Regions from separate parts of the Psychrosphaera haliotis genome, predicted to be linked through region 2. Evidence: predicted binding sites of a transcription regulator. Region 2 holds the regulator's gene; each other region holds the start of a gene.
The links. The regulator sigma-54, encoded in region 2, starts transcription at its own class of promoters, with help from an activator protein. The targets are predictions, from matches to a motif close to GTTGGCACGNNNNTNGNNT.
Positions count from the first base shown of each region.

Region 1: a site for sigma-54 is predicted at 8,288-8,306, ahead of flgF (flagellar basal-body rod protein FlgF). Genes of this name have one in related genera too.
Region 3: a site for sigma-54 is predicted at 3,913-3,931, ahead of ABD009_RS12710 (PEP-CTERM sorting domain-containing protein). Genes of this name have one in related genera too.

Region 1 is NZ_BAAAFQ010000004.1:172,157-183,197, reverse strand. Features, by position in the region: gene ABD009_RS03495 (protein phosphatase CheZ) at 1-236, shown strand, start outside; gene ABD009_RS03490 (chemotaxis protein CheA) at 254-2,434, shown strand; gene ABD009_RS03485 (protein-glutamate methylesterase/protein-glutamine glutaminase) at 2,445-3,629, shown strand; gene ABD009_RS03480 (flagellar motor protein) at 3,622-4,371, shown strand; gene ABD009_RS03475 (OmpA family protein) at 4,382-5,359, shown strand; gene ABD009_RS03470 (ParA family protein) at 5,368-6,135, shown strand; gene ABD009_RS03465 (chemotaxis protein CheW) at 6,140-7,147, shown strand; gene ABD009_RS03460 (chemotaxis protein CheW) at 7,174-7,668, shown strand; gene ABD009_RS03455 (DUF2802 domain-containing protein) at 7,690-8,151, shown strand; gene flgF (flagellar basal-body rod protein FlgF) at 8,354-9,121, shown strand; gene flgG (flagellar basal-body rod protein FlgG) at 9,146-9,934, shown strand; gene flgH (flagellar basal body L-ring protein FlgH) at 9,959-10,684, shown strand; gene ABD009_RS03435 (flagellar basal body P-ring protein FlgI) at 10,694-11,041, shown strand, end outside.
Region 2 is NZ_BAAAFQ010000004.1:683,990-695,030, forward strand. Features, by position in the region: gene ABD009_RS05650 (calcium/sodium antiporter) at 1-915, shown strand, start outside; gene ABD009_RS05655 (KpsF/GutQ family sugar-phosphate isomerase) at 931-1,896, shown strand; gene kdsC (3-deoxy-manno-octulosonate-8-phosphatase KdsC) at 1,896-2,462, shown strand; gene lptC (LPS export ABC transporter periplasmic protein LptC) at 2,462-3,019, shown strand; gene lptA (lipopolysaccharide transport periplasmic protein LptA) at 3,012-3,500, shown strand; gene lptB (LPS export ABC transporter ATP-binding protein) at 3,517-4,242, shown strand; gene ABD009_RS05680 (RNA polymerase factor sigma-54) at 4,295-5,788, shown strand; gene hpf (ribosome hibernation promoting factor) at 5,823-6,110, shown strand; gene ABD009_RS05690 (PTS sugar transporter subunit IIA) at 6,201-6,650, shown strand; gene rapZ (RNase adapter RapZ) at 6,653-7,513, shown strand; gene ABD009_RS05700 (HPr family phosphocarrier protein) at 7,523-7,792, shown strand; gene mgtE (magnesium transporter) at 7,892-9,247, shown strand; gene ABD009_RS05710 (CvfB family protein) at 9,302-10,159, shown strand; gene pmbA (metalloprotease PmbA) at 10,312-11,041, opposite strand, start outside.
Region 3 is NZ_BAAAFQ010000010.1:110,644-121,684, reverse strand. Features, by position in the region: gene ABD009_RS12730 (DUF4331 domain-containing protein) at 1-1,280, opposite strand, end outside; gene ABD009_RS12725 (anti-sigma factor) at 1,464-2,204, opposite strand; gene ABD009_RS12720 (sigma-70 family RNA polymerase sigma factor) at 2,201-2,758, opposite strand; gene ABD009_RS12715 (hypothetical protein) at 3,081-3,263, shown strand; gene ABD009_RS12710 (PEP-CTERM sorting domain-containing protein) at 3,346-3,861, opposite strand; gene ABD009_RS12705 (hypothetical protein) at 4,054-4,533, opposite strand; gene ABD009_RS12700 (DEAD/DEAH box helicase) at 4,776-6,125, shown strand; gene ABD009_RS12695 (PEP-CTERM sorting domain-containing protein) at 6,181-6,741, opposite strand; gene ABD009_RS12690 (hypothetical protein) at 6,829-6,984, shown strand; gene ABD009_RS12685 (M1 aminopeptidase family protein) at 7,080-8,447, shown strand; tRNA gene ABD009_RS12680 (tRNA-Ile) at 8,598-8,674, opposite strand; gene ABD009_RS12675 (choice-of-anchor B family protein) at 8,750-11,041, opposite strand, start outside.

The sequences.
Region 1 (11,041 bases), 510 kb from region 2:
AAGATTTAACTGGGCAGGTTATCAAACGAGTTATAGAGCTTGTTAAAGAAGTTGAAGAAAGCCTGATTCACTTATTAACTGTTTTTGGTGAACCTAACCAAAATACAGCTAATGAAGCGAAGAAACCAGTCGATAACAATGGGGCAGAGGGACCGATTATTGATGCAGAGACTCGCGAAGATGCAGTTTCTAATCAAGATGAAGTTGATGACCTATTGTCTAGTTTAGGCTTTTAAATTAGGGGAGATGCCGAATGGCATTGGACGTGGATCAAGAAATACTACAAGATTTCTTAATTGAAGCAGCAGAAATTTTAGAGTTGCTATCAGAAGAGTTAGTTGAACTGGAAAACGATCCAGAAAACGCTGACCTACTAAACTCTATATTTCGTGGTTTTCACACCGTAAAAGGTGGCGCTGGATTTTTAGCATTGACTAATTTAGTTGATGCTTGTCATGGTGCTGAAAACGTGTTTGATATTTTGAGAACAGGCAAGAGAAGTGTAACACCAGAATTGATGGATGTTATCCTGCAAGCTCTTGATACCGTCAATGAGATGTTCGAACAGGTAAAAGCTGGAGATCAGCCAGAACCTGCAGCTCCCGAATTGCTAAACGCTCTACATCATTATTGCTCACCAGAAGGTGAGGCCCCAGCAGCACCAGCTGACGTAGCTCAAGAAGATAGTGCGGCAGACGATGACTTTTTTGACATCGATTCAGTAACTGACACTTCGCCAACAGATAACTCAGTGGAAGAATTCACGGAAGACGAGTTTGAAGCTTTATTAGATGAGTTACATGGTCAGCCTGCTGATAAACCAGAGCCAGCAGCAAAATCTATGTTTGATAGTGGTGATGACATCAGTGATGATGAATTCGAATCACTTTTAGACGAGCTGCATGGTAAAGGTTCATTTAAAACAGAAGAAGCTTCTGAAAAGAAAGCGCCGGCTGAACCCAAAGCCGGTAGTCAATTTTCAAGCGGTGATGAAATTACCGATGATGAATTTGAATCTTTGCTTGATGATATTCATGGTAAAGGCGGCGGCCCTACAGTAAAAGCGCCTGTTGCTAAATCGGAACCAGCTAAGGCTGAACCACCGAAAAAGCCAGAGCCGCCGAAGGCAGCTGCGCCTAAAGCGCCCGCTCCAGCAGCAAAGCCAGCCGCTGCGAAGGCTCCTACTCCGCCAGCTAAAGCTCCTGCTAAGCCTGCTGAGAAAAAAGCATCTGCAGCACCAGCGGAAACAACGGTTCGTGTAGATACTAAGCGCCTTGATGAAATCATGAATATGGTTGGCGAATTAGTACTAGTCAGAAACAGATTAGTTAGCCTTGGCGTTAACTTTGGTTCTGATGAAGCTATGACTAAAGCCATTGGCAACTTGGATGTCGTTACCGGCGATCTGCAAGGCGCGGTAATGAAAACGCGAATGCAGCCAATCAAAAAGGTATTTGGACGATTCCCACGAGTTGTTCGAGACCTAGCAAGAACGTTAAATAAAGAAATAACACTAGAATTAGTGGGTGAAGAAACCGACTTAGATAAAAATCTAGTGGAAGCCCTAGCTGATCCATTGGTGCATTTAGTAAGAAACTCAGTTGATCATGGTATAGAAATGCCAGACGATCGTGAAGCATCAGGTAAAGCAAGAATGGGTATGGTCAGGCTATCAGCATCCCAAGAAGGTGATCATATTCTACTTACTATCGAAGATGATGGTAAAGGTATGGACCCTGAGAAACTGAAAGAGATTGCGATTAATAAAGGTGTATTAGATCCTGACGCAGCTCAACGTCTTTCAGATAAAGAAGCATACAGTTTAATTTTTGCACCTGGTTTTTCTACAAAAGAAGAAATTTCGGATATATCCGGCCGTGGCGTAGGGATGGACGTAGTTAAAACTAAGATCACCCAGCTTAATGGCTCAGTAGAGATTAACTCGGAACTAGGTAAAGGAACGACGTTAGAGATTAAAGTACCACTAACGTTAGCTATACTTCCAACGTTGATGGTGGTCGTAGGTGAGCTTATATTTGCATTGCCTCTATCTACAGTTAATGAAATTATTCATTTAGATTTAACAAAAACTAATATAGTTGATGGTCAACAAACTGTTATTGTCAGAAACAAAGCAATTCCATTGTTCTATCTAGAGGATTGGCTAATTAAATCTTCTAAAAATGGTGAAAACCGAAGCCAGAACAAAGGGCATGTAGTTGTTATACAGATTGGTGTTCAGCAGGTGGGTTTTGTAGTTGACTCGCTAATAGGGCAGGAAGAGGTTGTTATCAAACCGCTTGACGCAATGTTACAAGGTACGCCAGGAATGGCAGGTGCAACAATAACTTCAGATGGTGGCATTGCACTGATCTTTGACGTACCTAACTTGCTTAAGCACTATGCGAAACGCTCAAACCTAAGGTTTAAATAATAAAATAATAATGACCATAAAAGTTCTTGTAGTAGATGACTCGGCGTTTTTCAGACGCCGAGTAACTGAAATTCTAAACGCCCATACGGAACTGGAAGTTATAGGAGATGCATCAAACGGAAAGGATGCGATTTCCCAAACCGCACTTTTAAAGCCTGATGTAGTCACAATGGATATAGAGATGCCAGTAATGGATGGCATTACTGCTGTTGCTCAGATTATGGCGTCTACACCAACTCCAATTATAATGTTCTCCTCATTAACGCACGATGGTGCAAAAGCGACACTTAATGCTCTAGAAGCCGGTGCATTAGACTTTTTGCCAAAACGATTTGAAGATATAGCTAAGAATAAAACAGAGGGTATTCAATTACTCCAAGACAGAGTTTTACAACTTGGTAAAAAGAAGTCTGCGAGAAGAACACCTCGAGAAGTCCCTGTTCCTCGAGCCACAACAATTGAATCCAGTAGAACGTTACGAAAAAGCCCGTCAGAACAAAGAGCTGAAACAGCATCTTCGTTATCTAGAATTCAAAGTAGAACTAGGCAGACTGCTCCAGCACCAGCGGTTTCAAGTATACCTACTCGTAGAACGTCTTTTCGGGCGTCAGGCAAAGAATATAAATTGTTGGCAATTGGTACTTCTACGGGAGGGCCAGTCGCTTTACAAACAGTATTATCGAAAATACCGGCTAATTTCCCTTTACCAATTGTTATTGTGCAACATATGCCAGCAGCTTTTACTCCTGCCTTCGCTGCGCGTTTAGACTCACAGTGCAATATCTCAGTCTCAGAAGCCAAAACGGGTGACATTTTGAGGGCCGGCCATGCTTATTTGGCGCCGGGCGGCAAACAAATGTTGTTAGAAGGACGTGCCGGTAAGGCAAATCTTGTAATCAGAGACGATGATTCAGAACGCCTGACGTACAAACCAAGCGTGGATTTATCCTTCGGCAGCGCAGCAAAAACCTATGGTGGAGAGGTTTTAGGCATAATTTTAACTGGAATGGGTGCAGATGGGCGCGAAGGTTGCAGGATGTTGAAGCAACGAGGCGCAACTATTTGGGCCCAAGATGAAGAAACCAGTGTTGTTTATGGCATGCCGCAAGCAGTAACCGTAGCCGGAATTGCGGAGCAAAATTTTGCATTAGACAAAATTGGTTCTGCAATTTTAAAGGAGATTTCCGGTGGATAGGTTAGCAATATCAGGCGTAGTTTTAGCATTGGTTGCGGTAATAGGTGGCTATGCAATTGAAGGGGGCGGAATATCGGCCCTTTTTCATTTTCCTGCATTCATAATTGTCATAGGAGGGTCGTTTGGAGCGGTAATGTTACAAACACCGTCAACTTATTTTGTGCAAGGTTTAAAAATGTTTGGCAATGTTTGGCATAAAAAGCCCCTGGACTTTAAGTATGCTCAGCATATGATTGCTCACTGGGCAGATGTATCTCGTCAAAAAGGCTTTTTGGCACTTGAAGATGGCATTAATGAAAATGACGACCCTTTTGTTAGAAAAGGGTTAGGACTGCTGGTAGATGGTGTAGAGAGTGATGTACTTAGAACGTCTTTAGAGTTAGATATAGAACTAGATAGTGATAGGCAGTATCGTTCAGCAAGAATATACGACGCACTAGGCGGTTATAGCCCAACTATCGGAATCATAGGTGCTGTACTTGGTCTTATTCAAGCGATGGCAAATATCGACGACCCATCAGCACTCGGACATGGCATCGCAACGGCATTTGTCGCAACTATATATGGTGTTGGTGGTGCAAATTTATTTTTCATTCCAGTGGCTCAAAAATTGCAATCTCAAATCGACAATGAAGTTTTATATCGAGAAATGATTGTGGAAGGGCTTTTGTGTGCTGCCAATGGTGAAAACCCTAATAGTATTGAGCGCAAGTTAGAAGCTTATTCACGCGTCGCAGTTTGAGGACGGGGAAATGGCCAGAATTAGTAAGCGCTTAAGAGCGAGGCAGCAAGACAACCTTGATCGTTGGTTAGTCTCGTATGCAGATTACATGACACTAATGTTTGCATTATTTGTTGTGCTTTATGCTTTATCTATCGTCAAAGAAAAGTCTTTCGATACACTCTCCCAATCTTTAGGACAAATATTTCACATAACAGGCGACAAGGGAAAAGGCACAGCTGGTGACGGCATTTTGACAAATCAAATAGCCCAGCAAGACGTCTTTGATGGTAATTCTTTAAACCCTGAAAAAGGCCCTGAACTTGTTGACCAAGACTTGTTGATAAATGAGTCCGAGAATAAAAAGCTAGGCAACCCACTTCAAGCGTTAAAACAAGATTTACAAACCGCATTAATTGACGTTGCCGATACGGGTGACGCAAAGCTTAAAGTGAATGATGATTGGTTAACAATTGAATTATCAAGTGGTGTTTTATTCGCATCGGGTAGCGCTTCTGCGAACCCACAAGCACTCCCTATAATTCAAGAAGTGGCTAATTCGCTAGCTCAAGTTAACAACTATGTTGAGGTTAGAGGCTTTACTGACGATCTGCCCATTAACAATGAGATATTTTCTTCAAACTGGGAGCTATCTGCAGCTCGAGCCGCAGTCATAACAAATCTTTTAGAGCAATTTGGCATAGTGAAAGACAGATTAAGTATTAAGGCTAACGGGCCAAATGACCCTATTGCAAGTAATGAAACTGCAGAAGGGCGTGCTAGAAACAGAAGAGTTGTAATTGCGCTTTCTAAATATTCCTATTTACAACCGCGGCCTGAAGAACCAAACAAAGAACAGCTGCAGCAAAATATCGCAGATAAGTTTCCAAATGAGACCGCAGACGGTAATGAATTGCGTGTAATTCAGCTTCCTGGGGGTGGAATCAGAATCACCACTCGACAAGAGGCGGAGAATGAGCAAAAATCAGATAACGATGGAAATGAATAGGTTGTAGGATGAAAGTTTGGACGGTTGCCAACCAAAAGGGCGGAGTGGGTAAAACAACAACAGTAATTACCTTAGGAGCTATTTTGGCTCAACAAGGCAAAAAAGTGTTGATGATTGATACCGATCCACATGCGTCATTGACCTACTACTTTGGTCTTGATTCAGAGCAGCTGGAGTTCGGTGTCTACGACGTTTTTACTCGTTCAGAGAGTATGGACCAATCTTATTGGGATAAGTGTACTTGGCAATCCCCCGTTGAAAATTTAGATATCTTACCAGCGACTATGGCCATGGCGACTTTGGATGGCGTTTTAAGTAAAAAGTCGGGCATGGGATTAATTATCAAAAAGGCTTTAGATAAGTTTGCATCTCATTACGATCACATTTTAATTGATTGCCCTCCTATTTTAGGTGTGTTGATGGTAAACGCCCTCGCGGCTTGTAATAAGGTACTAATTCCGGTACAAACAGAGTGTATGGCCTTAAAAGGCTTAGAACGGATGTATCGAACAATGGAGTTGATACAAGCATCGCAGTCGAAAGAGTATGATGTGTGTATTATTCCAACCATGTATGACAAAAGAACGAAAGCATCTAAAGTTGCATACAAAGAACTTAATCATATGTATGCTAATAAAGTTTGGCAGGGAGTTATCCCTATTGATACTAATTTTAGGACTGCAAGTATGGAACGGACACCATTACCTATCTACAACAAAAATTCTCGCGGCGTTTTCGCCTATCAAGAACTATTAAAACAATTAGAGAATAGCTGAGTATATGTTTGCCAGTGAAAATGTGATGAAGGATTACTTAGATCAGTTGTTAACTGATGAAAGTGAAAATCTGGAGCATAATAATAAAGAATCGTCAGAAACGATCGAACAATCAAAAAATGTTCAAAACTCCTCTGCAGATAGCCTCGCAGAATCTAAATACAGTGCTAAAATTAAACAAGATTTTAGTAATGTTGAAGATTTGCCTGAGAAAAATAAACTAAAACTAAAACCTATTGAACGCGCAATTGTTGCCGATAAGACTTTGCCAGTAAAAGAACCTGAGCCAGAAGTTAATTCTTTAGAACAACTTTTACTAGCAGTAAGTATACAGCAGCAAGAAGCCGCAGAAGCATTGGCGTTAAAAGAAGAACAAGCAGTAGCAGTAGAACCAATAGTTGAAGAAAAGGTTTCCGCAGTCACTGAAACCTCAACTGAAACAACAACGGTTCCTGAAACGGTTACAGACTTAGAAACGTATACCGAGGCTGAAGTTGAAACTAACGTTCAGGTTGAAGCTGAAGAAAAACTAGAAACTACTGTTGCTACAAAATCGATAGATAAAATTGAAGAGCCATTTCAAGCACTATTTTTTGAGGTGGCAGGTCTATCATTAGCGGTACCGTTGCACGAGTTAGGTGGTATTCACAACTTAGAAGATGTGACCAGTTTGTTTGGAAAGCCGGATTGGTTTTTAGGTGTAATGGTCAATCGCGAGAAAAAAATTAATGTAGTTGAGTCGGCCAAATGGGTAATGCCAGAAAAATACGACTCACTTCAAACCAAACCTGATTATAAATATTTAATCATGTTGGGTGAAAGTAACTGGGGTTTAGCCGCGGAAAAATTGGTTACAACAGAGTATATAAAGCCAGATGATGTTAAATGGCGCTCTCAACCAGGAAAAAGACCTTGGTTACTAGGAACGATAAAAGAAAAAATGTGTGCTTTATTGCATGTCGATGATTTAGTTGCCATGCTTAATAAAGGCATTAATGCACGTCAAGAATAAAGTTATTCAATTTAGGAGTTGCTCACATGAGTGAAGAAAGAGCCCCAGTTAGTAAACTAACAGATGGCAACGACGAAGTGTTGCAGTGGGTTACATTTCGTTTAGAAGACGAAACTTATGGTATTAACGTAATGCAAGTTCAAGAAGTATTGCGCTATACAGAAATAGCTCCTGTACCAGGTGCCCCAGAATACGTTTTAGGCATCATAAATCTTCGTGGTAACGTTGTAACGGTAATTGATACCCGAGCTAGGTTTGGTTTGTCTAATGGCGAAGTAAGTGATAATTCAAGAATTGTTATTATTGAGTCAGACAAGCAAGTAATCGGTATTCTAGTTGATAGCGTTGCAGAAGTTGTTTACCTAAAAACATCAGAAATTGATAGCGCACCAAATGTAGGTACAGATGAAAGTGCTAAGTTTATCCAAGGTGTAAGTAATCGCAGTGGCGAGCTTCTTATCTTGGTAGACTTGAATAAGTTAATGACAGATGAAGAGTGGGATGAAATCTCAGACATCTAGCAGTTTTAGTAGAGAGTAGTAATGATGGTGTGGATAGGAGTATTATCTGGGGTACTAGTATGTTGTGTAATTGCAATACTGGTTCTTTTTTCACGCCATCGTCAACAATCCGCAAGTCATACAAAAGAATTTCAACAATTAAACAGTGTTTTTAGCTTGCAAGGTGAGTCTCTTAAGCAAATCAAACAAAAGCTCGATAGCACGCAGCTACTGCATTCAAAGTCCGAACAACACAAAGAATACCTACAACAACTTATTTCTCAGTTACAAACAAATCAACAGCAACAATTAGATGTGATTACAGAGCTGAGCAACAAAATATTGATGTTGGAGCAAAATCACGAACCTAACCCACTCTATACTCGCGCTAAAAAGATGATTGAGTTAGGTGCGGAATTAGAAGAAGTCATTCAAGAGTGTGAAATATCACGCGCTGAAGCTGAATTACTGATAGCGATGCAGAAACAAACAAAAACTGCTTAACGATTCGTTTTAGTAAAGTAGTACCTTTTACCCAACCTACAAATCTCTAAATCCCCAAACGTCCGAAGCTCCAAATATCAAGATCCCTCAATATCTAAATCTCCATTTAGTTACTGTTATAAAAGAACTTTTTATCAGTGGCACGATTAATGCTTTTATTGGTTAAGTAATTTTAATCGTCGAGCAATTGACGGAGGCAAAAATGGATAAGCTCCTATATGTATCCATGTCGGGTGCAAAGCAAAACCTGATTGGTGTTTCTATGAACGCCAACAATTTAGCCAATGCTAAAACGGCAGGCTTTCGTGCTGACTTTGAACAACAACGTTCAATGCAAGCCTTTGGAGACGGTCTTCCTACTCGAGTTTTTGCTATGGAAGAAAGACCGGGTTCAAAGATGCATCACGGTCCCATAGCAACTACGGGTAGAGACTTAGATATTGCTATATCGGGTCGAGGTTGGCTAGCCGTTCAAGATCAGAACGGAGAAGAAGCCTATACCCGTGAAGGTAATCTACAAATCACCCGTGACGGATTATTGACGACCGCTAAAGGTACACCGATCTTAGGTGAAGGCGGCCCCATAGTTTTGCCTGTGCCTGTCGAAAAAGTTGAGATAGGACCTGATGGCAGCGTTACTGTGCGCCCTCAAGGAGCTCCGGCAAACTTCTTAGAAGTTGTTGACCGATTAAAAGTAATAGAACCACCAAATGACAATGATTTAACGAAAGGTTTAGATGGTTTATTTCGTTCAAAAGACGCCGTTCTGTCAAATGAGCTCTGCGGTTTTTGCGAAGCCTCGCCAAATATCAGGATTGTTAGTGGTGCCTTAGAAATGAGTAATGTTAACCCTGTAGAAGAAATGGTGTCGATGATTTCACATCAACGTCAATATGAAATGCAGGTGAAAATGATGAAGACGGCAGAAGATATAGATAGAACTGAAGATTCATTATTACGAGTTGTTTAATTAGAATTAATTGAGGAGGCGGCTATGCATCCCGCACTTTGGATAAGTAAAACCGGCTTAGATGCCCAACAAACAGATATCGCAGTTATCTCGAATAACCTAGCGAATGCCAGTACCGTTGGCTTCAAAAAAAGCAGAGCGGTATTTGAAGATTTGTTATACCAAAACATTAATCAACCAGGTGGTCGTTCATCTCAGGATACCGAATTACCGAATGGTTTAATGTTAGGCGCAGGTACTAAAGTTGTAGCAACGCAAAAGAACTTCTCTCAAGGTAACATGTCGACAACAGACAATAGCCTAGATTTTATGATTCAAGGCGATGGCTTTTTTGAAATTCAACGTCCAGATGGAACATTGGCCTATACACGTAATGGTCAATTTTCGTTAGACGAAAATGGTCGGATTGTTACTTCAGGTGCTGGTTTTGCGCTGCAACCTGAAATGAACGTGCCTGCAGAGGCGAAGTCCATAACCATTTCACAGCAAGGTGAAGTAACGGTTCAAATTCCGGGGCAGGGAGCCGGCGTTGCAATCGGACAGCTCACTATCAGTGACTTCATTAATCCGGCTGGTTTAGAGCCAATTGGTCAAAACCTATTTACAGAAACTGGTGTAAGCGGAGCTCCTGTTCAGGGTAACCCAGGAATCAATGGTCTAGGAATTGTTGTTCAGGGCGCTCTTGAAACGTCTAACGTTAATGTAACTGAAGAACTTGTAAACATGATTGAAAGTCAGCGTGTTTATGAAATGAACTCAAAAGTAATTTCGTCTGTTGATCAGATGCTTAGCTTTATTACGCAGCAATTATAACTGGTAGATGTTTGGAGTCAGATTATGAACATATCGAATTCGCTAAATCAAATAAATCAATCTACAAAGGATGTTTTAAGAGTTTTGTCTCTTGTTGGTGGTATTGGCTTGTTAAGTGGTTGTGCAGTGAATCACGATGTGGTGGAGGAAGATCCATTTTTTGCTCCCATCATGCCAGAAATACCTTCTGAAGAAGTAGTTGCGACAGGGAGCCTATACCATAGTGGTTGGTCAAATGGGCTTTATTCAGACACTAAAGCTAGACGAGTTGGTGACATTATCACCGTCATGTTGATGGAAAATACGCAGGCTTCAAAGACGGCAAAAACAGAAACTAAAAAAGAGACCGATGCTAGTTTGTCGCCACTTGTAGGTCTAAACGGATTAGCGCCGACTATTGGTGGTAATACCTTGGAAATGGGCATTGAGTCAGATAGTACGTTTAAAGGTGATGCAAAGTCGGACCAAAGTAACAGCTTGAATGGTCAAATTACGGTTCATGTTTTGAGAGTCTTACCAAACGGTAATTTAATAATTAGAGGTGAAAAGTGGTTAACGCTAAACACTGGGCAAGAGTTTATTAGACTAACCGGTATTGTTAGATCAGAAGATGTTTCATCAGATAACACAGTTGAATCTACTCGCGTGGCGAATGCTCGCATATCTTATAGCGGCAAAGGCTCTTTGGCAGAAGCTCAAGAAACGGGTTGGTTATCTCAGTTTTTCATGAGTTCGATGTGGCCATTTTAGGAGTTACATATGAAAATTTTATTAGCAGTTTTAATCTGCACTAGCCTCATTTTTAGTTCAAGCGTTAATGCTGTTCGTATTAAAGATGTGTCTACTGTACAAGGCATTCGCTCAAACCAATTGGTTGGATATGGCTTAGTAGTTGGTTTGCCGGGTACCGGAGAGCAAACAACATTTACCGAGCAAAGTTTTAAAGCAATGCTTGGCAACTTTGGCATTCAACTTCCAGCGAGTTTAAAGCCAAAAATTAAAAACGTAGCGGCCGTTGCAGTCCATGCTGAATTGCCTGCGTTTTCAAAGCCAGGTCAGAACATCGATATTACCGTTTCCTCAATAGGTAGTGCAGGCAGCCTTAGA
Region 2 (11,041 bases):
GGTGCCGACAAATTTGTCTATGGTGCTTCTGGGCTGGCAAAGAATTTAGGAATATCTCCGCTTATAATAGGCTTAACTATTGTTGCGATGGGATCATCAGCGCCAGAAATTATGGTTTCTGCCAATGCGGCTTTAAAAGGCGCTACGGATACATCAGTCGGCAATGCATTGGGATCAAATATAACCAATATATTATTGGTCCTTGGCGTTACAACTCTCGTGCGTCCACTTTTTGTATCTTCATCAACACTCTACAGAGAAATGCCAATTCTACTCGGTTTTACATTATTGGCCTGGTGGGTATTGGCTGACAACTATTTATCGTTAGTAGAAGGTTTTGTATTACTTGCTTTATTCTTTGGCTTTATTGGTTATTTAATCTTTTTGTCTAAAAGCAAAAAGGACGGGGAAACCGATCTCCTACTGGCTGAAACCGAGAGTGAAATTCCTGATAACTTACCGACCAAAAATGCAATATTTTGGGTTGTTGCGGGCCTAATAATGTTGCCATTAAGTTCACACTTTTTAGTAGACTCAGCGGTCATAATTGCCCAACACTTTGGAATAAGCGAACTTGTAATAGGACTTACGATAATTGCTATTGGTACAAGCTTACCAGAACTCGCCGCCAGCGTTGCCAGCGTGCTTAAAGGTGAAGATGATATGGCTATTGGCAATATCATTGGTTCTAATATTTTTAATATTCTAGCTGTTTTAGGTATTGGAGCGGTCATCAATCCTAGTGTAATTGACCCATCAGCCGCATCACGAGATATATTTGTAATGATAGCCGCGACTATAATGCTTCTGGTTATGGCCATGAGCTTTGCTCAAAGAAAACGTCAAATAAACCGTATTGAAGGTGCTATCTTGTTAAGCGCATTTATCGGCTATCAATTTGTGCTATTTGCATAATTTAATGAGGTAAAAATGAATTCACTTATAGCGTCTGCCTTAAAAGTAATTGCTATTGAAAAAACAGCGATTGAAAACTTAGCAAGCTCTTGTAACAACGACTTTGTATCAGCATGTAATGCAATTTTAGCCTGTAAAGGTCGCGTTATTGTGACTGGCATGGGAAAGTCTGGCCACATAGCCAATAAAATTGCCGCTACTCTAGCAAGTACAGGAACACCTGCATTTTACGTACACCCGGGTGAAGCAAGCCACGGTGACCTTGGCATGTTCACAAAAGAAGACGTTGTTTTAGCATTATCAAATAGTGGTGAGACAGGAGAGATTGTTACTTTATTACCTGTGTTAAAACGCTACGGTTGCGTGATTATATCTATGACAGGTAACTCTGAATCCACTTTAGCTCAAAACAGCAATGTTCATTTATACTCAGGTGTTGAAGAAGAAGCTTGTCCGCTTGGTTTAGCTCCTACTGCTTCAACTACGGCTAGTCTAGTATTAGGTGACGCATTAGCGGTATCCTTGCTCGAAGCAAGAGGTTTCACCGCTGAAGATTTTGCACTTAGCCATCCAGGTGGAGCGCTAGGCCGAAAACTATTATTAACAAACAAGGACATAATGCATACCCATGACCGAATTCCAATGGTCAGCGAAAAAGCGACATTAAAAGAAGCAATTATAGAAATGTCCGCAAAAGGTTTAGGGATGACAGGTGTAGTCAATGCAAACCAAGAATTGATTGGAATATTTACCGACGGTGATTTACGTCGTTGGTTAGATCACGCAGAATTTAGAACAGACCTTAATATTACAAAAGTAATGACGTTAAGCTCAGTGGTGACGACGGCAAACATACTTGCCGCGGAAACGTTGACTTTAATGGAGTCTAAAAAAATCAGTTGTTTATTTGTTGTTGATGAACAAAATAAACCTGTTGGCGCCTTAAACATGCATGACTTATTAAAGGCTGGAGTTATCTAATGCAAAGATTTAGTCAATGGTACCAACCTTTACCAAGCGATGTTGTAGATAGAGCGAAAGCAATAAAGCTTCTGATTTGTGATATCGACGGTATTTTTTCCGATGGCTCTGTTTATATGGGCAATAATGGCGAAGAACTAAAAGCATTCAATACTAAAGACGGTTTTGGATTAAAAGCACTCATGAACACGGGATGTCAGGTTGCGGTTATCACAGGAAGAAATTCTAAAATTGTAGAAAATCGAATGAACAGCCTTGGCGTGAAACATATTTATCAAGGTATGGAAACGAAACTCATTGGCTTTGAGCAACTCTGTGCTGACTTATCGGTAGAGGCCCATGAAGTAGCCTTTATTGGTGACGATTTTCCAGACGTTCCTGTTATGAAAAAAGTTGGCTTTGCCGTTTCAGTTACCGATGGACATCCCTTTGTAAAAGAAATATCGCATTACGTTACGCAAACTCCTGGTGGCAAAGGTGCGGTAAGAGAGTTAACAGATTTAATCATTATGGCGCAACAAGGCGAAGACTACATCACCAGTCACTTTGAGGGTGCGAGCAGTTAATGAGAACTAAACTCGTCATAATTTTAATTTTCATAGGTATTAGTTTATATCTGTGGTTACCTGCTTTTAATACACTAAATGAATTTGATGATAGTGATGAGCCTGTATTAATACCGGACTTTACCGCTACACTCTTACATCAAGAAATGTTTAATGTTGAAGGTAAATTAAAACAGGAAGTTTTTTCACAGAAAATGGAACATTATGCTCAGCTTGCACTTACGTATTTTGAGCAGCCAGAGTTTATAATTTACCAAGACGACAAACCCTTTTGGCGTTTAGCGGCAATGACGGGAAGTGTTCAAGATGGCCGGCTAACACTAGAAAATGACGTTACTATGTTCCAGCTTAATGATAATAAACTAGTGACTAGTATTGAAACTGAGTATATTGAAATTGATTTAGACTCTCAGCTCGTGGTTACCGATAAGCCTATTATTATTCGCGGCGAAAAAACGACTATTGAAGGCAAAGGCTTGCGTGCTGATTTAAAAGCCGAGCGAGTAACTTTAACAAAGCATGTAAGAACAATCTTAAAAGGAAATCAGGATGACTAAGGTTTTAACTATTTTTTTAGCTTCACTATTACTAATCTGTCAAATGGCCATCGCTAATGATGACCTTGTTATCGACTCTGAAAACCAAGATCTAGATTACAAAAATAACACTATGTTTTTTAGTGGCAACGTGAAAATTCAGCAAGGTAGCTTAACTATTACTGCGGACGAGCTTTTTGTCATCACTAAAGATGGCGTAGGAGAAAAGTTAATAGCCAAAGGTAAACCGGCCAAATTTATTCAGGACGATCCTGCCAGTGAGTTATTAGAAGCGAGTTCTAACGAAATTGTATATATGATTAACGATCGAGTTTTGGAGCTAAACGGCGAAGCTAAATATAAGCAAGGCAGCTCAATTGTTGAAAGTGGCAATATTGTCTTTGATTTAAATGCTCAGCGAGTTAAAGCAGACGGCGATAAATCAACAGGTGGCCGTGTAACAACGACTATTAAAACAAAAAAAACACAGCCAAATAACTAAGTAGAGAAAACCTAATATGACCAAGTTGGTGGCCAAGCATTTAGCCAAATCTTATAAAAGTAGACAAGTTGTTAAAGATGTAAGCCTGTCGGTTGAAGCCGGACAAGTTGTGGGTTTACTAGGACCTAATGGCGCAGGCAAAACAACCACGTTTTATATGATTGTAGGTCTTGTACCAAATGATAAAGGCGTTATCCAACTCGACGAAAACGATTTAAGTCATGAGCCTATGCACGTAAGAGCTCGTAAAGGTATCGGTTATCTTCCACAAGAGTCTTCGATATTTAAAAAGCTTACGGTTTCACAAAACATCATGTCAGTTCTAGAAATGCGCAAAGACATTGATGCTAACCAGCAAGCAGACTTGTTAGATGATCTTATTGCGGAGTTTCATATCGATCATATACGGGACAGCCTTGGTATGGCCTTATCTGGCGGTGAACGTCGCAGGGTAGAGATTGCACGTGCTTTAGCGGCAGATCCAAAAATTATTCTTTTAGACGAACCTTTTGCAGGTGTTGATCCTATCTCGGTGATAGATATCAAAAAAATAATCCAACAATTAACTGCAAAGGGAATAGGTGTTCTTATTACTGACCATAATGTCCGTGAAACACTTGATGTCTGTGAAAAAGCCTATATCGTAAGTCATGGGGAGCTAATTGCCGAAGGAACTCCTTCACAGGTACTAGAAAGTGACATTGTGAAGAAAGTTTATCTTGGTGACCAGTTCAAACTTTGATATTTTGTTAGTACAAATAAGTTTATTTTAGTCAGTACTTTACTGGGATCAAATGAGACCAACACTACAACTTAAAATGGGTCAGCAGTTAACTATGACCCCTCAATTACAACAAGCAATTCGTTTGTTGCAATTGTCGTCGTTAGAACTGCAACAAGAAATCCAAGAAGCCTTGGACAGCAACCCCTTGTTAGAAAATGACGAGGAGCATGGTTCTGTTGAGCATATTGAACTCCCTAAAGACAATCACGACCGCCATGAAAATGAAGCCGCATCTAATTCAAATGACGATGAAATTGAATGGACCAAAGATGAACGTGATACCAACGAAAACATTCAAGAACAAACAATAGGTGACGAGCTCCCTACTGACTCTAGTTGGGACGATTACATGAGTGCGGCTCCTGCTAGCTCAGGCCCAGCCTACGAAGGCGAAGACACCGTTTACCAGGGTGAAACAACGCTGGATATTCAAGACCATCTAAAGTGGCAACTTAATCTTTCTCCTTTTTCAGAACATGACTTAGCCATTGCTACCGCGATTATTGACGCCATCGATGATAAAGGCTTTTTGACCGTATCAACAGAAGACATCGTAGAGTCTGTAGATATTGAAGATGTTGAAATTGAAGAAGTAGAGGCCGTATTAAAGCGTATCCAACACTTTGATCCTATTGGTGTTGCTACCCGAGGCTTGCAAGAATGCCTACTTGTTCAGTTGCAACAATATAGTATTGATACGCCTTTTAGACAGGAAGCTATTGATTTAATTGCCGAGAATATCGACCTACTGGCTAATCGCGATTACCGTACCATTCTCCGTAAAACAAAATTAAAAGAAAATGACTTAAAAGAAGCCTTAGAGCTCATTCAGTCTCTGAACCCAAACCCTGCTAGCTTAGTTATTAAAGATGAAATTGACTATGTAATTCCAGATGTTAGCGTAATTAAGAAAAAAGGTCGTTGGTTAGTAGAGCTAAATCCCAATTCTATGCCTAAAATTAAAGTGAACGAACAGTACGCTTCACTGTCTAAAACTTCAACTAATAGCTCTGATGCTCAATTTGTTCGTTCACACTTACAAGAAGCAAAATGGTTTATTAAAAGTTTAGAAAGCAGAAACGACACTTTATTGAAGGTATCAAATTGTATAGTACAGCAGCAACAAGCCTTTTTTGAATATGGTCCAGAAGCTATGAAGCCAATGGTTCTAAACGATGTAGCAGAAATGGTTGATATGCATGAGTCCACAATATCACGTGTGACAACACAAAAATTCATGCACACTCCCAGAGGAATCTTTGAATTAAAGTACTTCTTCTCTAGCCACGTTAGCACCGAAAATGGTGGTGAATGTTCATCAACCGCAATTAGAGCTTTAATTAGAAAGTTAGTTGCCGCTGAAAACCAAGTAAAACCGTTAAGTGACAGTAAGATTGCCGATATTCTGGCCGAACAGGGCATCCAAGTAGCCAGAAGAACTATCGCAAAATACCGGGAGTCGTTAAACATTCCCCCTTCAAACCAGAGAAAACGATTGGTGTAATACACCCATTTTATCAATTAAGAAGGAAGTGCATATGCAAATTAATTTAACTTGTCGTCATGTCGATGCAACAGAGTCTTTAAAAGAGTATGTTGATACGAAATTTGCAAAGTTACAGCGTCATTTTGACCACATTAACAACGTCCATGTGATTTTAGACGTTGAAAAGCTAAGCCAAAAAGCAGAAGCGACCATGCATGTTAACGGTGGAGAGCTCTTTGCTACATCGGAGCATACAGATATGTATGCTGCTATTGACTCATTAATTGATAAACTTGATCGTCAAGTTATTAAGCATAAAGAAAAGTTAATTCGACACTAACTTCTCTCATTAAAATTAAAGTGCCAAGGACGGTACTTTTAATCCATCTTTTGAGATAAGATCAAAAGAAAATAGCAGTAAAATAAAACCATGAATGTAAAGTTACTTCTGCAACCTGACTGCACAAAAGTGCTGGCAGACTGCCAAAGCAAGAAAAAGATCCTAGAGCATATTGCCGAGATTGCTAGTACTAAGTTACCTGATCTAACTTGCACAGATATATTGGCGAGTCTAATGAATCGCGAAAAACTAGGAAGTACAGGAATAGGAAATGGTGTAGCCATTCCTCATGGAAAAATCACCCCAAAAGGTGAACCAGTCGCGGTATTATTGGTTAGTCACCCTGGAATAAATTACGACGCGATTGATAATCGCCCAGTAGACGTATTTTTTGCACTATTAGTGCCTGAAGATCAATGTGATGTGCATCTTCAAACGCTTGCGTCTATTGCAGAAATCTTTGATAACAAAGATATGCTGAAACGAATTAGAAGTGCCGAAACAGATAACGACTTATACAACGTAATTGAAGCTGCTTAATCATGCATATATTTATAGTTAGTGGCCGTTCAGGCTCAGGGAAGACGGTAGTACTTAGAGTACTTGAAGACTTAGGTTACTACTGCGTTGACAATCTGCCAGTAGACTTACTGCCTGCTCTATCGCATTCGTTATCACAAAATTACCCACAAGTTGCTGTAAGCATTGATGTTCGAAACTTACCAAGCTCTGAACAAGAGTTAATGGATAATTTGGACTTCTTACCTAAAGGTGTAAAAACCACGGTTCTTTATATCGATGCCAAAGATGAAGTACTTATTCGTCGTTATAGCGAAACTCGACGACTACACCCTCTTACCAAAGGCGACGCTTCATTACCTGATGCCATCGCCCAAGAAAGTAAATTATTAGATGGCTTGTCTTCTAGAGCCGACTTGTACATAGACACCTCAGATTTGAACGTGCATCAACTTACCGAAATGGTAAGAGAAAAAATATTAGGTAAATCTGATAAAGAACTGGTTATAACCTTTGAATCCTTTGGTTTCAAATACGGCGTTCCAAACGACATTGATTTTGTTTTTGATGCACGATTTTTACCTAACCCGCACTGGGAACCTGAATTACGCGCTTTAACCGGATTAGACTTACCCGTTAAAGACTTCTTTTCCAGCCAACCATTGGTGAATAAATTTGTTTTTCAAATTAATAACTTTATGTCCACTTGGTTGCCTCATTTAGAGCGCAATAATAGAAGCTACTTAACAATAGCTATAGGCTGTACAGGTGGAAAACACCGCTCCGTATACATTGCAGAAACCCTCGCTGAGCAGTTCCGTTCTCGCGGCAAAAATATCAAAACTCGACACCGTGAAATGAGTCGTTATTTAGAACAGCTATAAGGCTTAGTCATGTTATCGCGCACTATCACTATCCAAAACAAACTTGGATTACATGCTAGAGCTGCCACCAAAATGGCTCAGTTGGCACTTCAATTTAAAGCCAAAGTACAAGTTCAACAAGGTGAAAAAACGGCAAGTGCTGACAGCGTAATGGCTTTGCTCATGTTAGCAAGTAATCAAGGCAAAGAAGTAACAATCACAGCGGACGGCGAAGACGAAGAACAAGCACTAAACGCAATTTGTGAACTTGTAAGCAACCGCTTTGATGAGTCTGAATAACCTCTTATCTTGCCAGTAAAACAACCAGTTACTATCATAAAATGGCAATCTAAGTTAGACTTACGCGCAAGGTAAACAACAGAAACCTTTGATTTTGATATGCCTGAATTATTAGAACAAGAATACACAATTCCAATTAATGAACTAAATACCGCTATCAGTGACGGTATGTTTGTTCGTGTCCGGAATATGCTTGATTCTATGGCTGCAAATGACATTGCTCTGTTATTACACTCCTCACCGCCTAAAAGTCGTACTGTTATTTGGCAACTTATCGACAGCAGCATTCAAGGTGAGATTCTAGAAGAGTTATCTGAAGAGGTTCGTAACCCAATATTACGAGCAATGGAGCCAGAGCGTGTTGCTGAAGCCGCTACCAACCTTGATGATGATGACTTCTCAGAAGTTTTACGGAGTATGCCAGACGCTGTTTATCGCCGTGTATTAAAAAGCATGGATAAACAGGACCAAGCGCGTGCAGAACGAGTGATGTCTTATGAAGAGGATTCAGCTGCCGCATTAATGAATACCGATACGGTTACGGTTCGCCCTGACGTAACGGTTGACGTAATCCTAAGATATTTGCGCCTCAAAGAGTCACTCCCAGAAAATACAGATTATTTGTACGTTGTAGACAAGCAAGATCACTTTATTGGTGAGGTGTCATTATCAGCGCTAGTGACCTCTAATCCGAGTAAACTCATTTCGGAAGTAATGGAAACAGACTTTGAGGTCATCCCAGCATCGATGCAGGAGTCTGAGGTCGCCACATTATTTGAACGATATGACTGGATGACAGCCCCAGTTATTGACGAAAATGGCTTATTGCTAGGCCGTATTACCATTGATGACGTGGTTGATATTATTCGTGAAGACGCTGAGCACTCAATGTTGAGCATGGCAGGTCTTGATGATGAAGCCGATACATTTGCACCGGTTTTAGACAGTACCAGAAAGCGCTCGCTTTGGTTAGGCGTTAACTTATTCACCGCGTTGTTGGCTGCGTTTGTATCGAGTTTATTTGAGAGTACTCTCGATGAGTTAGCTTTTCTCGCCGTGCTAAATACTATCGTGCCTAGCATGGGTGGCGTTGCCGGTAGTCAAACTTTAACGCTAGTTATTCGTGGTATGGCAATGGGCCATGTCAGCGAATCAAACTCAAGATGGCTACTAGGCAAAGAGCTCGCCATCGGCTTTCTAAACGGTCTTATTTGGGCCATCCTTATTGCCGGAGTTGTGGCGATATGGAAGCAAGATTTAATGCTTGGTGGCGTATTGGCTTTTGCGATGTTAATGAACCTCGTTGCAGCCGGTTTGTCCGGTGTACTGATCCCACTTGCATTAAAACGAATGAACATCGACCCAGCTTTAGCTGGTAGTGTTATACTGACAACAGTGACCGACATTGTCGGCATATTTGCATTCCTAGGCACGGCAACATGGTTGCTACTTTAACGTAGTGGCAACATTGAAAAAGACGTGCCTTCTTAGTAAAATTGGAAAAATTAAATGATTGAAGTTGGAAAAACCAACACATTCCCTATCTCAAAAATCGTCGACTTTGGTGTTTTTGTTGATGCCGGAGATGGCGACGAACTGCTTATTCCTAGAAAACATGCACCTAAAGATGCAAAAGAAGGTGATGAAGTAAGAGTATTTGTCTATTTGGATTCAGAAGATAGACCTATTGCAACAACGCAAAGACCAAAGGTAGAAGTTGGTCAGTTTGCATATTTAAAAGTAACAGACGTTACTCGTGTTGGTGCTTTTGTAGACTGGGGCTTAGACAAAGAGTTACTTGTTCCATATGGCGAACAGCACAGACCAATGGAAGTGGGCGAACGTTATTTGGTTTATGTTTATCTTGATGACCTTGATCAGCGCCCTACTGCGTCTTCAAAAATAGACAAATTTGTAAAAGATGAAAATGAAGGCACCTTTAAGCCTGAGCAACAAGTTGACTTGATCATTGCGAACAGCACCGAGCTAGGCTTTAAAGCTATTATCAATCATAGCCATTGGGGTTTGCTGTTCAAACAAGATGTATTCCAACGCCTTAGTTTTGGCCAATCTAAAAAAGGCTTTATTACTCGAATTCGTCCAGATGACAGAATTAACCTTAGCCTTCAAGGCGGAAAGGTGACTCGTGATAAATACTCAAAAATCATCATGGAATTTTTGAATAAAGAAGGTGGTTTTGCCGCTGTCCATGACAAGTCTAAGCCAGAAATCATTTCTAACTTGTTTGGTATGAGCAAGGCAGCCTTCAAAAAAGCTATAGGTGGTTTATACAAGTCTGGCGATATCGTAATTGAGAAAACTGGTATTCGTTTAGTAGAAAAAGAGTCTGGTGACGAGCAAGAGTGATCCAATAACGGATTCAATGTCAGAGCCTCGTGGTAAATTTTGAATTTTGAATTTTGAATAAAAAATGACTTAAAAAAAGGAAGCCTAGGCTTCCTTTTTTTGTTATCAATAATAGCCACTGTACTAATTGATTGTATTTACGCTAAAGCAACCTAGTTACCAGCAATCTTCATATTTTCAATTAATACTGAGCCGGTTTGAACCGCACCGCGACGCTCAACATCACCACCAATAGCAATAATCTGTTTGAACATATTAGACAAATTACCAGCAATGGTTACTTCAGATACTGGATATTGGATTTCACCGTTTTCTACCCAAAACCCTGCAGCTCCACGACTGTAATCACCAGTTACTGTGTTCACGCCTTGACCCATAAGCTCAGTTACTAACAAACCTTTGTCCATTTTCTTTAACATGGCAGCTAAATCAGGATCAGTTTGGCTAATGTACCAGTTATGAATTCCACCTGCATGGCCTGTTGTTTTAAGGCCCATTTTACGAGCCGAATAACCGGTCAATAAATAAGTGGTTAACACGCCTGCTTCAACGATATTTCTATCTACCGTAGCGACACCTTCAGAATCAAACGGACTACTTGCCAAACCTTGTAGCACATGAGGGCGTTCTTCAATGGTTAGAAACTCAGGTAAAATTTGAGTATCTATGCTATCCATCAAAAACGAAGAGTTTCGATACAGACTTCCACCACTAATTGCAGAAACTAGGTGGCCAAATAACGTTGACGCTACTTCAGCATGAAATAACACAGGCACCTGACAAGTATCTAACTTTTTAGCATCTAAGCGCTCAAGTGCCGCTTTTGCAGCTTTACTACCAACAGTTGTCGCCGCTTCCATACTTTGGAAAATTCGGTCAACG
Region 3 (11,041 bases), on a different contig from region 2:
AGCATTTCTGCACCTGTTACTGTTGCTTGCTGGTTAACACCAGGGAAGCCAGTTAAAAAGGCAGTAACTAAGTCGTTACGTGGGAAGTTAGTTGGTGCTAACGTTTCCATGTTTGTGCCTAACGTTGTATTTACTGCGTCTTTAAACAGAATGTTTAGAAGCTCTGGTAATGATGGGTGAGTAACGTAGTCGATGAACTGACCGTCATTTTGTGGGTGAGATGAAGAAAACGAATCTTTGTCTTTTAAACCAATAACTAACTCGTTTACTAGAGGGTTACCTAAACGTGACACTTGAGTTAATGCGCCACCACTTACACTTGGTTTTTCAAAAGTCGCGTTTGGATTTAAAATACGTGCCTGAGGTAGACTCGCCGTTGTCCATGTGCCAATAGTGCCATTGCCTTCACCTGTTACGCAGGCTTTTGGAACTTCAACTGCAATAGAGGTTACGTTTTTATCCGCTAAGTCATCATTGCTATCATCTTGCGTAATCCCACCAGGAAAACCTTCGCCATCACCGGCGCCTGGAGCGCTGTCACCTTCAACTGGAACATAGTTCACCAAGTCAAACGTTTTACCTAGGTTTACAACAAATGGGTCTTTACGTTGACCAACAAATACTTTTGCCATGCTGTCACAACCAGGAATAGACACTTGATAGACAAATTGGTCGGCGTAGGCTTGGTAGTTCTCCATTGATGAGAATGTTTTATTACCTACATAATCCAATGGCTTACCAAAATCATTAGTATTGGTCATTGGGTTTGTTAGCATGGTTTTTGTACCAGTGCGCTGTGGACCGGTAATAACAGACACTGAGTAGCTTTCGCTAAAATTTACTGCGGCGTTGTTACCAGGCGCGATGCCACCAATATTCTTTAAAGGTACTGCGACGGTTCTTTGATTACCTTCAGGACCAACGGTAAGAGCAATACCTTCATTGTCTTGCGCTAGCATACTTTTAAAATTAAATGCGAAGGTCATATCTTCAATGGCGTCGCCATCGCTGTCTATATGTATGCTGTATGTAGCGTCGGGATCCATCGCAAAATAATTTGGACCACCGTAAGCGTCTTGAAGAGGGATATAGTTTGCGATTAATGTGACATATTCACCACGACCTTCTTCGTAACTATTAAATGCGTAAAAATCTGTTGAGTCTAATGCTGCAAATCGAGCAATGTTTGGTGCTTCTCTATGACTCGAGGCATCACTTGCCGTGCTGAAAAGAGTACTGCATACAGCCAGAGCGACTAAAGATGGAGTTAACAATTTCATGACTTTATCCTTTGTTTTATTAAGAAGTCATGAAGAAAACGCGTAAGGTTTCAAACTGGATGCAGAATAGTGAAAAATAAATGAAACTAATTGTTAGGCATAAAAAAACCAGACTCTATTTCAAGCCTGGCTTTGTAAAACGGACCTTGTTTAATTAACCAACGTAGGTGAATGTTCTGTGCTTTAAAGCACAATTAGGTCGGTCGTATAAAGAACTTCAGTAGGTGAACCAGTCGGTGAGCCACCTAAAGGCTCCAAACTGACCGCTAATAATGCAATATCTTGCGCATTAAACTGGCTGTTCTTCAACAATGTTTTCATACCATCTTTAGGCAATAAGCCTAATGAAACTGGCGCGTCTTGGCCTTTCAATATCATCCATAATTCGTAATCTTTGTCGGTTCTAGCTTCAAGTGATGAGCTCGCCCTAACAATTAAGTTTTGGTCTTGAACATCCACTAACCACAATGGCGCTTTAGATTCATTTTTAAAGACCGCTAACTGACTACTTTCAAATGTATCAATAGGCAATGGCGTTTTAGATTGCCAAACAATAGCAGCAAGGGCAATACAGGCAACCGTGGCAGCCAATGACCAAGCTTGCAAGAGTCTGCTTTTCGGCTTTTTCACTGCTTCTTCAGGCTTATTGTCTTCATCATTACTGGCGCGGGTTTGGATATTCAGAGCAACAACATTATTATCAATACGCTGACTAATTTTTTCCCAAACTTGTTGATCTGGTGCAACGGCTTCAATTGAGCTCGCTAGCCGATTTAAATGTTGCTCCCATTTCCAAGTTGCTTCACGAGCTCGGTTTGACGTTAACATAAGTCTTGAATAGCGATCTCGCGCTGAACCCACTAACGTTCCCAACACATACTCTGCTGCCAACATGTCTATGAGTTTTTGATTTTCATAATTCATAACGTTAAACACCTTTGTAATTGTTGTAAGCCACGTCTAATCCAACTTTTTACAGTACCTAGAGGTGATGACACGTGATCAACTAACTCAGAATGAGTTAGGCCTTTGTAATAAGCTAAATGAATAGCTTGGCGCTGCTGCTGATCTAATTGTTCGATACAGTCTACTAACTTATTGTCGTTGCCCGATTCATACTCAATGGTTAAGTCAGTTTCATCGTTAACTTCAACGCTTTCTAAATCAGCGCTATGCTCATTAGTAAACTCTTGCTCTTTTCTCACTTTATTGTGTCTAATTAAATCTAAACTACGATACCGAACAATGCTGATCATCCATGAGATAACCACGCCTTTGTTTGACTGATAATCACTGGCGTTATGCCAAATTTTAATAAAAGCATCTTGCAAAGCTTCTTCTGCTTGAGCGGTATTTTTTAGCATTTTCAGGCTGATAGCATATAACTTTCCACTGGTTGCACTATACAATTCCGCAAATGCCTTTTTGTCACCTTTCGCAGTCGCACTGAGAAGAGGCAATAATTCATCATGTTCCATATTTGACCTACTGTTATGTGTTATCTCCGTAACGTATCTAACTGTGATTTGGATGCGAAAACGGGAAACTTTTTTCCTACCCTAACAGGAGCTAACTGAAAACACGTAGCAATAAATCACTTTTTGGCGCTACAACAGTGCATCACTGATCAAATTGGTGCAAAAACAAACGATTCCAAAACCAACTAAAAACAACAACTCTTTGTAAAACAGAGCACTACAAATTTTAAACAAACTGGTATGTTTCTTTCTTAGTTTATTAGTAGAAGTATCACTTAAGTTGTAACTATTAACTTGATAAGCAAAGCCCGAGGAGAAAGCCATGCGTGGTCTTTTTGATATAGTGAACGATGCGTATACCGAAGTATATAAACTAACTCATTTAGGATTTAGCCAGTTTGACATGGATGCAAAACAATTTAATAGGGAAATGGACAAAGACTTGTTTGAAGGAAGTCCTAACTTTTTTACAGACGAAAAAAGTAACTTAAATGATCCTCGTTAAACAAAAAAAACACCAACGGTGATGGTTGGTGTTTTCTTTAATTTAAATTAACGCCGAGCATTAATTTAAAAAGCAGTTTTAACTACGCTTGCTTTTTTAATCTGCGTGATGCTAACCCTAAGATAGTAAGACCAAATAACGCTAATGTTGATGGCTCTGAAACAGCATTTACGTTACTACTGACATTGTTGGTGCGCACTAGCATAGTCTCAGCAACTGAAAAATCAATTTCGCTTACTCGTCTGTCGGAAAAGTCACAATGGCTATATGTTGCATCAAATGCTGATGACGCACATTTGTCTGGGTTCTGAAATAAAGCAGGCGCAGGAACCATAGCCCACTCAAATTGGTTCGCAAAACGCCAGATTGATACGTCCAACTGAGTATTTAATGTATCTGTGTACAATCCGCCCGCGTATTCCCAATTACTTACCAATTGCGAACAACGACCTGCACATGGTGACGCCCAAACCCAATCTAAATTATTGACCGTTACAATCTTATCTTCAAGTGGGTCTGTAATTACGCTCGCGTTGGCAATACTAGTAAAAAGTAAAATCAGTGAGGTAAGTCCGATTTTTAGCAACTTTGATGTCATGTGGTTATCCTGGGATATTGTTATTATTATTTAGTTATATGTTTGAAAAACATACAAAAAACGTGCCTGTTAGTAAAAACTATATAATACAATGAGTTGGGTTTCTATTAGGCGTGTCGAGGTGTTTTATGTAAAAAATGCTGACAGTGTGAATGAGATGGCCTATAACCATCTCATTAAGCTAATTACGCGCTAACGCTTGTAGGCTTTTCTTGCTGCAATGACAATCATGCCCGACATCAATAACAACCAAGGTGCAGGTTCTGGCACGTCGTTGGTTACAAATAGTGCATTAGCCATATCTATAATTAGTGCGTGACCGTAGAAATCTTTTAGGTGTGAGCCTTCAATGCCGACACTTCTACTTAACTGAACTTCATAGTCTTCGTTGAAAACTTTAGTGGCAACAGAAACTATTTCGTATCTACTAGATATCAAGGTATCGGTAATACCATACGTTTGATTGTAAGTTGAACTCGTAATAGTGCCCAACATACTGCGTAATAACGTTGCATTTGCGTTAGCGTCTTTTGCGCCAATGCCGGTTTCTGTATCAACCGTGATTAGTTGATCATTAGTGTTTAAAAAGTCTGCAGGAATAATATCTGCATTAGAAGAAAAGCTTGAAACTGCAATCAATAAAATCGCAATAGCTTTTGGTATGAAGTTCATACTAGCTCCGTAGTTGCTGGGCAAAAAAAAGAAAAGCCAAAAGTAGATGCCTTAAAAGTCCATTTTTAGCGACGTGATAGTACCGAAAAACAACACAAGATCAATAATTTAACGCTTAATTGTGTTTAAGTGTTGGTTATTTGTTTGTAACAAGGTTGGGAGTGAGTTGTACCGTTACAAACTTCGTTTCAGTCGCTATTCAAGCGTGTCTGGTTAAGTAAATCATGGGGCATAAAATTTACGTGCGCAATTTGCACACCAAATCGGCAGACTTGAGGTATAATAAAAGCATTATTCGTCAACAATTGAGCATCATGGCATCTTTCGCAAAACTCGGACTTAACAAAACCCTTCAAAAAAACACTAAAACACTAGGGTATAGTAAGCCTACTTATATCCAAGAAAAAGCTATTGGCGCTGTTCTATCAGGTACAGACACCTATGCGATTGCACCAACAGGAACGGGCAAAACGGCGGCTTATTTATTGCCGATTTTACAAGAGTTAAGTCAGGTTGATTACAGCGCAGAGCAAGTCAGACCTATCCGAGCATTGTTCTTGGTGCCAACTCGTGAGCTGGCCTTGCAAGTAGAAGAGTCGATTGGCTTATATGGTAAAGATCTTGGCCTTCGTACTATTAGTATTTTTGGCGGCGTTAGAATGCAATCGCAAGCTAATCGTTTTAAGCGCGGAACCGACATTTTAGTCGCAACACCAAAACGCTTAATGGACATGCTAAAAGCCAAAACCATATCACTTGAAAAAATTCAGTTTTTTGTAATGGATGAAGCAGACCGTTTAGTTAGCATGGGCATTCATAGCGAACTTAAACATATGATGGCGTTAATGCCTGCTAAGGCGCAAAAAGTTCTGTTTTCGGCTACGGATTCAAAAGCACTTAACAAATTTAGTAAAGAGTACCAAAATCGCGTGAAACTGATTAAAGGCGGTGACATTCAACCTGCTCTCGATCAGATTGTTCATACTATGTATCGCGTACGTCGTGAAGAGAAACACGAGCATTTATATGCCTTGTTAAAACGCCTAGACAGCGCGCGCGTATTGATTTTTGCTCATAGCAAACACGAAGTGAATTACCTCAATAAGTTACTTAATGAGCAAGGTTTTGTAACAACGGGTATCCATAACGATATTTCACAGAAAAAGCGTCAGCAACGACTAGAAGGTTTTAAAACAGGCGAGTTTAACTACCTAGTGGCAACCGACATTGTTTCGCGTGGTATCGATATTGACGACTTGTATTATGTGGTTAACTTCGATTTACCAGTTAACAATAACGACTATCTTCACAGAGTAGGTCGTACAGCAAGAACCAAAACTAATAAGCTAGCTACGAAAAAAGCGATGGCGACCAAAGAAATGCAACAAACGTTGTCTAAGCAAATTGTTGATGAGAACAAGTCTAACTTTAGCTCGGCGCCTGAAGAGCAAAATGTCATTAGTCGAAACGACATCAATGGCCATGTTTTCTCACTCGTTGGCCCAGATCAAGAACGCCTAGTGCCTCTGATCATCAAAGCGGTTGGTAAAGACATCAAGCTTGAACGTCCAACGTGGCGACTGGATAGATAAGCGGTCACATAAACCGCAATCATCAGTAATTTTGGCAGAGCATTCTCGTATTTGGTTATGTGCGTGCTCTGCGTCTTCGTATTACCAAACCAACCAACCCTAATGCAAATACCGCGATAGTAGCTGGCTCCGAAACCGGCTCAACAAACTCATCTTTAATCAATATCAGACCAGCAAAGTTACTTTGGTTGAAGTTCGAAAGTGTGTCATTGTGGTTTACATAGTTACCAGCATGTTTGTATTTGCCATTAATATTGCTATCGGCGTATCGGAAAAAATAACGATTAACGCCTTGAAAATAATACCCAGACCAACCTTCTTGATTAAAATAGGTATGTACACGTGTAGAGAGGGAATTTGACGTTAACATGGATGATGCTTCGGCATAGGTTGCCCAGTGATAACCCTCCATAATTTCATAATTCATGTATGGTAACCATAACGGCGTTTGGGCTACCGCAAAATACATATCTGGCGAATCGATATTTTGGCGCAATCCGCCAGCATTATCAGCCTGCAACCACCAGTCCTCTAATGGGATGACATCTGCTTGAGACACGTTGGTTAACCCAAGAGTTAGAGTTACCAAGACAATGTTCAATATATTAATTTTCATGAATTTTTATGAGACCTTCGTTATTTTATTGATTTTTTGCATACGCAGCACGCCCGTATATTACCGTAAACGGACTTGGCATAACACATGTATCAATGTATCAAAACGGATTCAGCGCCAACAGCATTATTTGCATCAAGCGACGTAAGCAAACTTATAAAAGACGGTGCCAAAGACATTTCACCGAACTTGTTAGCGATTGCACGACGTGTTGTCGGAACCAAAAAGAAACACGGTAAATAGCGCCCCTAACTGAGCTGGCTGTTATCGTCGGCTCTGATTACATTTAACGATACATTGATGTATTGTAAGGACAATTAGTCAAAGCAAGGACGTTTATGAAATACGCCATACTGTTTATATTTGCACTCTTTTCCACGATAGTATCAGCCAAACCCCCAAAGCTATCAGGCACGTTAACTCTATCCGTGACACACGGAACAATCGACGCAAACTTCACACTGAGCAACATCCCCAAAATAAAAAACTACTATATTTTTATTAATTCAGGGTTAAATATCCAGTACTTCAGAGATAAAGACGATGGCTTTAATTACAGTTATCAAAAAGACTACAACAATGAATATTCGTATGAAAGCTTTGGGTATTACCTGCCTGACAAAACAGGTAAAGGAAAATTTTTACCCTCTTCCCTAACATTTAAATATACGGGAAAGTTTCCAGTCATATCAGACATGACAAAAGCGAGCGACTACGGAGACTGGAAAGGAAATATCGCCTTTAACGGCAAAACAGTAAGGGCGGATGGAATGCAAGCTGCCTGGTATCCGGTATTATACGATATTGATAAAGATATTAGGTTTGACTCTTTAGTATATGACATCGAAGTAAAATGTGCAGACTGCCAGTCAATCCACGTAAACGGAAGTGCACCTGTTAAAGGTACGTCTGGAACTTTTAGCAGCAACAAAGCTCAGCAATTAATGTTATTTGCTGGTGATTTTGATATTGCGCAACGCAATGGAAGCTACTTTTTAAACTCAAGGCTGTCCCCCAACCAAATGACAAAATTTGGAAAAGTAAGCGCCTCATTCGAACGCTATTACCAAAAAAAGCTAAACCTCCCTTACGGTGAAAAGATCGTTTTTATCCACACAACACCCACGTCTAAAAAGAACGGTTGGCTTTTTGTTGCCTACCCTTCCATCGTCTATATAGCTCATATGGAAAATGGCTTAGCAGACCTTATCAATGACAAAACAACCGACTGGTTTAAACCATTTTTCGCCCATGAATTCGCGCACTACTACTTTGGTACCTATAGAAAATTCAATTCTGAGCTAGGCGATATGATATCCGAATCGTTTTCAGAATATCTATCACTGAAAGTAACAGAGGATTTAATTGGAGAAGACGCCTACCAAGCGATCATAGCGAAAAAACTAACAGAATTAGCAAACGTAAAGCTGACGCCAATCAGTGAAATCAACACCTCGGCCGACTATGGAAATCGGAATTTGTATGTTTACACCTTTGGCTCTATAAACTGGATAATGTTGGAACGCGAGATCGGAAAAGAGAAGATGTGGAGTTGGATCCGTAAGCTACTTACCGTTGAAAGTGACTATACCAACTACGATTTTTTGATAAATACCTTAGGTGACGTACTCAATGATCCAGCAAGATTAAAGGATATTGAGCACAAGTACTTTAAAACAACGTTTGCTGCTGAAAGCAATCAATAGGCTTTATTTCAAAAACGCAGCGGGTCACACATTGAAGCATATCAATACAATATCAGTATGGTTCCAAGTCATGCATATCGGTAATTTTAGTTCTGAAGGGCGTTGCGAATATTTTTGTAAGTAGATACTTACCGGAAGAGTCTTTTAAAATGGTGCCCCCTCCCTGACTTGAACAGGGGACCTGCCGATTATGAGTCGGATGCTCTAACCAACTGAGCTAAGGGGGCTTAATGAAGCTCAGGAAGTATAAGCAAAGTTAAATTGCTTGTCACTCCCTGATTTACCTCAATGTTATTGATTGCTTAATGTTTAAGCAAATAGTTTCTTGTTCTGCGAGTAAATATCAATAACAGGCTTAAATACAGCCAATTTAGAGACATACTTGAGCCACCGCTTGAGCTTTCGTTTGAGTCATTGCCTAAGTCGTCTTGACCTGCTGGTTCTGCCACGGTTAAAACTACTTGCTGCTGCGTAGACACGCCAAATACGTCTGTGATGGTTAAACTTACATCGTAGGTGCCTGCATTACTTGCTGTGAATACAGCGTCTAAAGTATTTTCATTTGTTAGGGTTTCGCCATTTGCAGCAGACAGCACTTGCCACTCATAGGTAAGTAAGTCTAAAGCTTCATCGGTAATATCAGAAACTACCTGGCTTAAGTCGTAATTGGTGCCAATGGTAAATGTGTCGCTGGCCATTGAAAACGATGGTGCAGTATTAGAGTCATCATCGTATAGGTTTAAAACGGTGGTTGCACTTACAAAAGCATTTGACGGCGTGCTTGAGGTTAACGTCAGTGTGATTTGTTCAAGCGCTTCTTCAAGCGTATCGTTGTTAATCGCAACGGTAATACTTTTAGCTCCTTGCTCGCCATCCGCCCATTGCACAGTGTCACTTGTTATCGTGATGTCATCTCGAGCATTCACAGGCGTACTGCTGTCTACCCCAACAGTTACTGACAAAGCGCCTTCATCAGAAATACTTCTAATTAGATCTATGTTTATTAAAGACTGACCATTTGTGCTGTTAACACCTTCATAAATGGTGAATTCTGGTTTAGAAAAGGACACATTACCATAGTCAATTAAGCCGTTGATCACCGCTTGCGCAGACTTGTATTGCCCTAATGTTGCACCGCCTTGTACGTTAAACAACATGGTACTAAATATTTCAGAAAACTCAGTATCGTCTGTATCTAAAGTCGTTAATACGTCAATTGTTTTAGTTGTGGTATCGCCATCGGCCCAAGTTAATGTTCCCGTTGTTGTAGTAAAGTCGTCGCTGTTCGCTGAAAGTTGCAAAGTTTTAAACTGAACACTCACTTCACCAGTGGAGCCATTTACCCGTTCAACATTAAATGTAACGGTTTCACCTTCGTCGGTAGTGTATGAAGACTGAGTAAACTGTAACTGACCTTCGTCTACCGTGCGGGTCTTGTCTTGTAATACATATAAACCAGAATTGATATCACTCACTAATATAAGGCCACTTGGTAAAAATGGATAAACGCCCCAAGCACCATTAAAGCTCGTATTGTTACTCACAGGAAAGGTATCAAAGTTGCCTATTTCAATAGGGTTCGACGGAGACGTAATATCTAATACCGTGACGCCTTTTTCATAGTTAGACATGTAGTATCTATTACCTCTAACGTAACCATTGTGATCTATGGTTGGCGTGCTGCCAATCCACTTACCACTCAAAACAGGTAGGTTTAAATTGCGTACATCAAAAACATACAAGGTTGTATCAATACCGTTATACAGTTCGTCTTGCTCATCATGTAAAAATACGAATTTTTTGTCTTCACTCCACCATCCAGAATGCACGTACTGTGCACCTTGATAGCTAGCTGAAGCAAGTTCTGTTGTTGCAGCTGGATCTGTTTGATCCCAAAGGCGAAGTTGGTTTTCGTTGAAGTCGATGAACACATCACAGAATGCACCAGAGCGATTACACTGATCTTGAACTCGACTATCGGTCACTACCATGGAAGCGCCGTCATGAGTGTAGTCACTTCGGCTTTTGTCAAAAGGAACATAAGCTGCTGACAGCGACTCTGGGTTGCTTAAGCTATAGCTACGATGTGCGCCACCGTAATTATTTGAGCCCATAACATGCAGTTTAGGAACGTAATTATTTACTGCTACGCCAGTTGAGTAATCAACATTTGATATATAAACATTATGTGCACTGTCGTCCGTGTAATCTTTTTTAACGAGTGAAACTGAGTTTGGTAAGTCGTTTAAATCAATGATTGTGATGCCATCATCCGCACCATCGGTAGAGACATAAGCGTAGGCAAACCAACGTTTAGCCGTGTCATCATAGTACTGATAAACTTTTATATCGCGCCACGATGCATTTAAGCCACGAACCGTGCCTACTTCAACTGGATTAGACGGATTTGATAAATTAAAAACAGCGGTGCCGTTTCTAATGCCCATTAAGGCGTATTCAGTATTCGTATTTAAATCTACGTGACCCCAAACGTCGTTACCAGAAGGTGGTTTTGAACTCATGTTTTCAAGTGGAACGTGTGAAACTAAGTCCATATTGTTGCAGGCATAACTGCCCGCCATACCGTCCATACA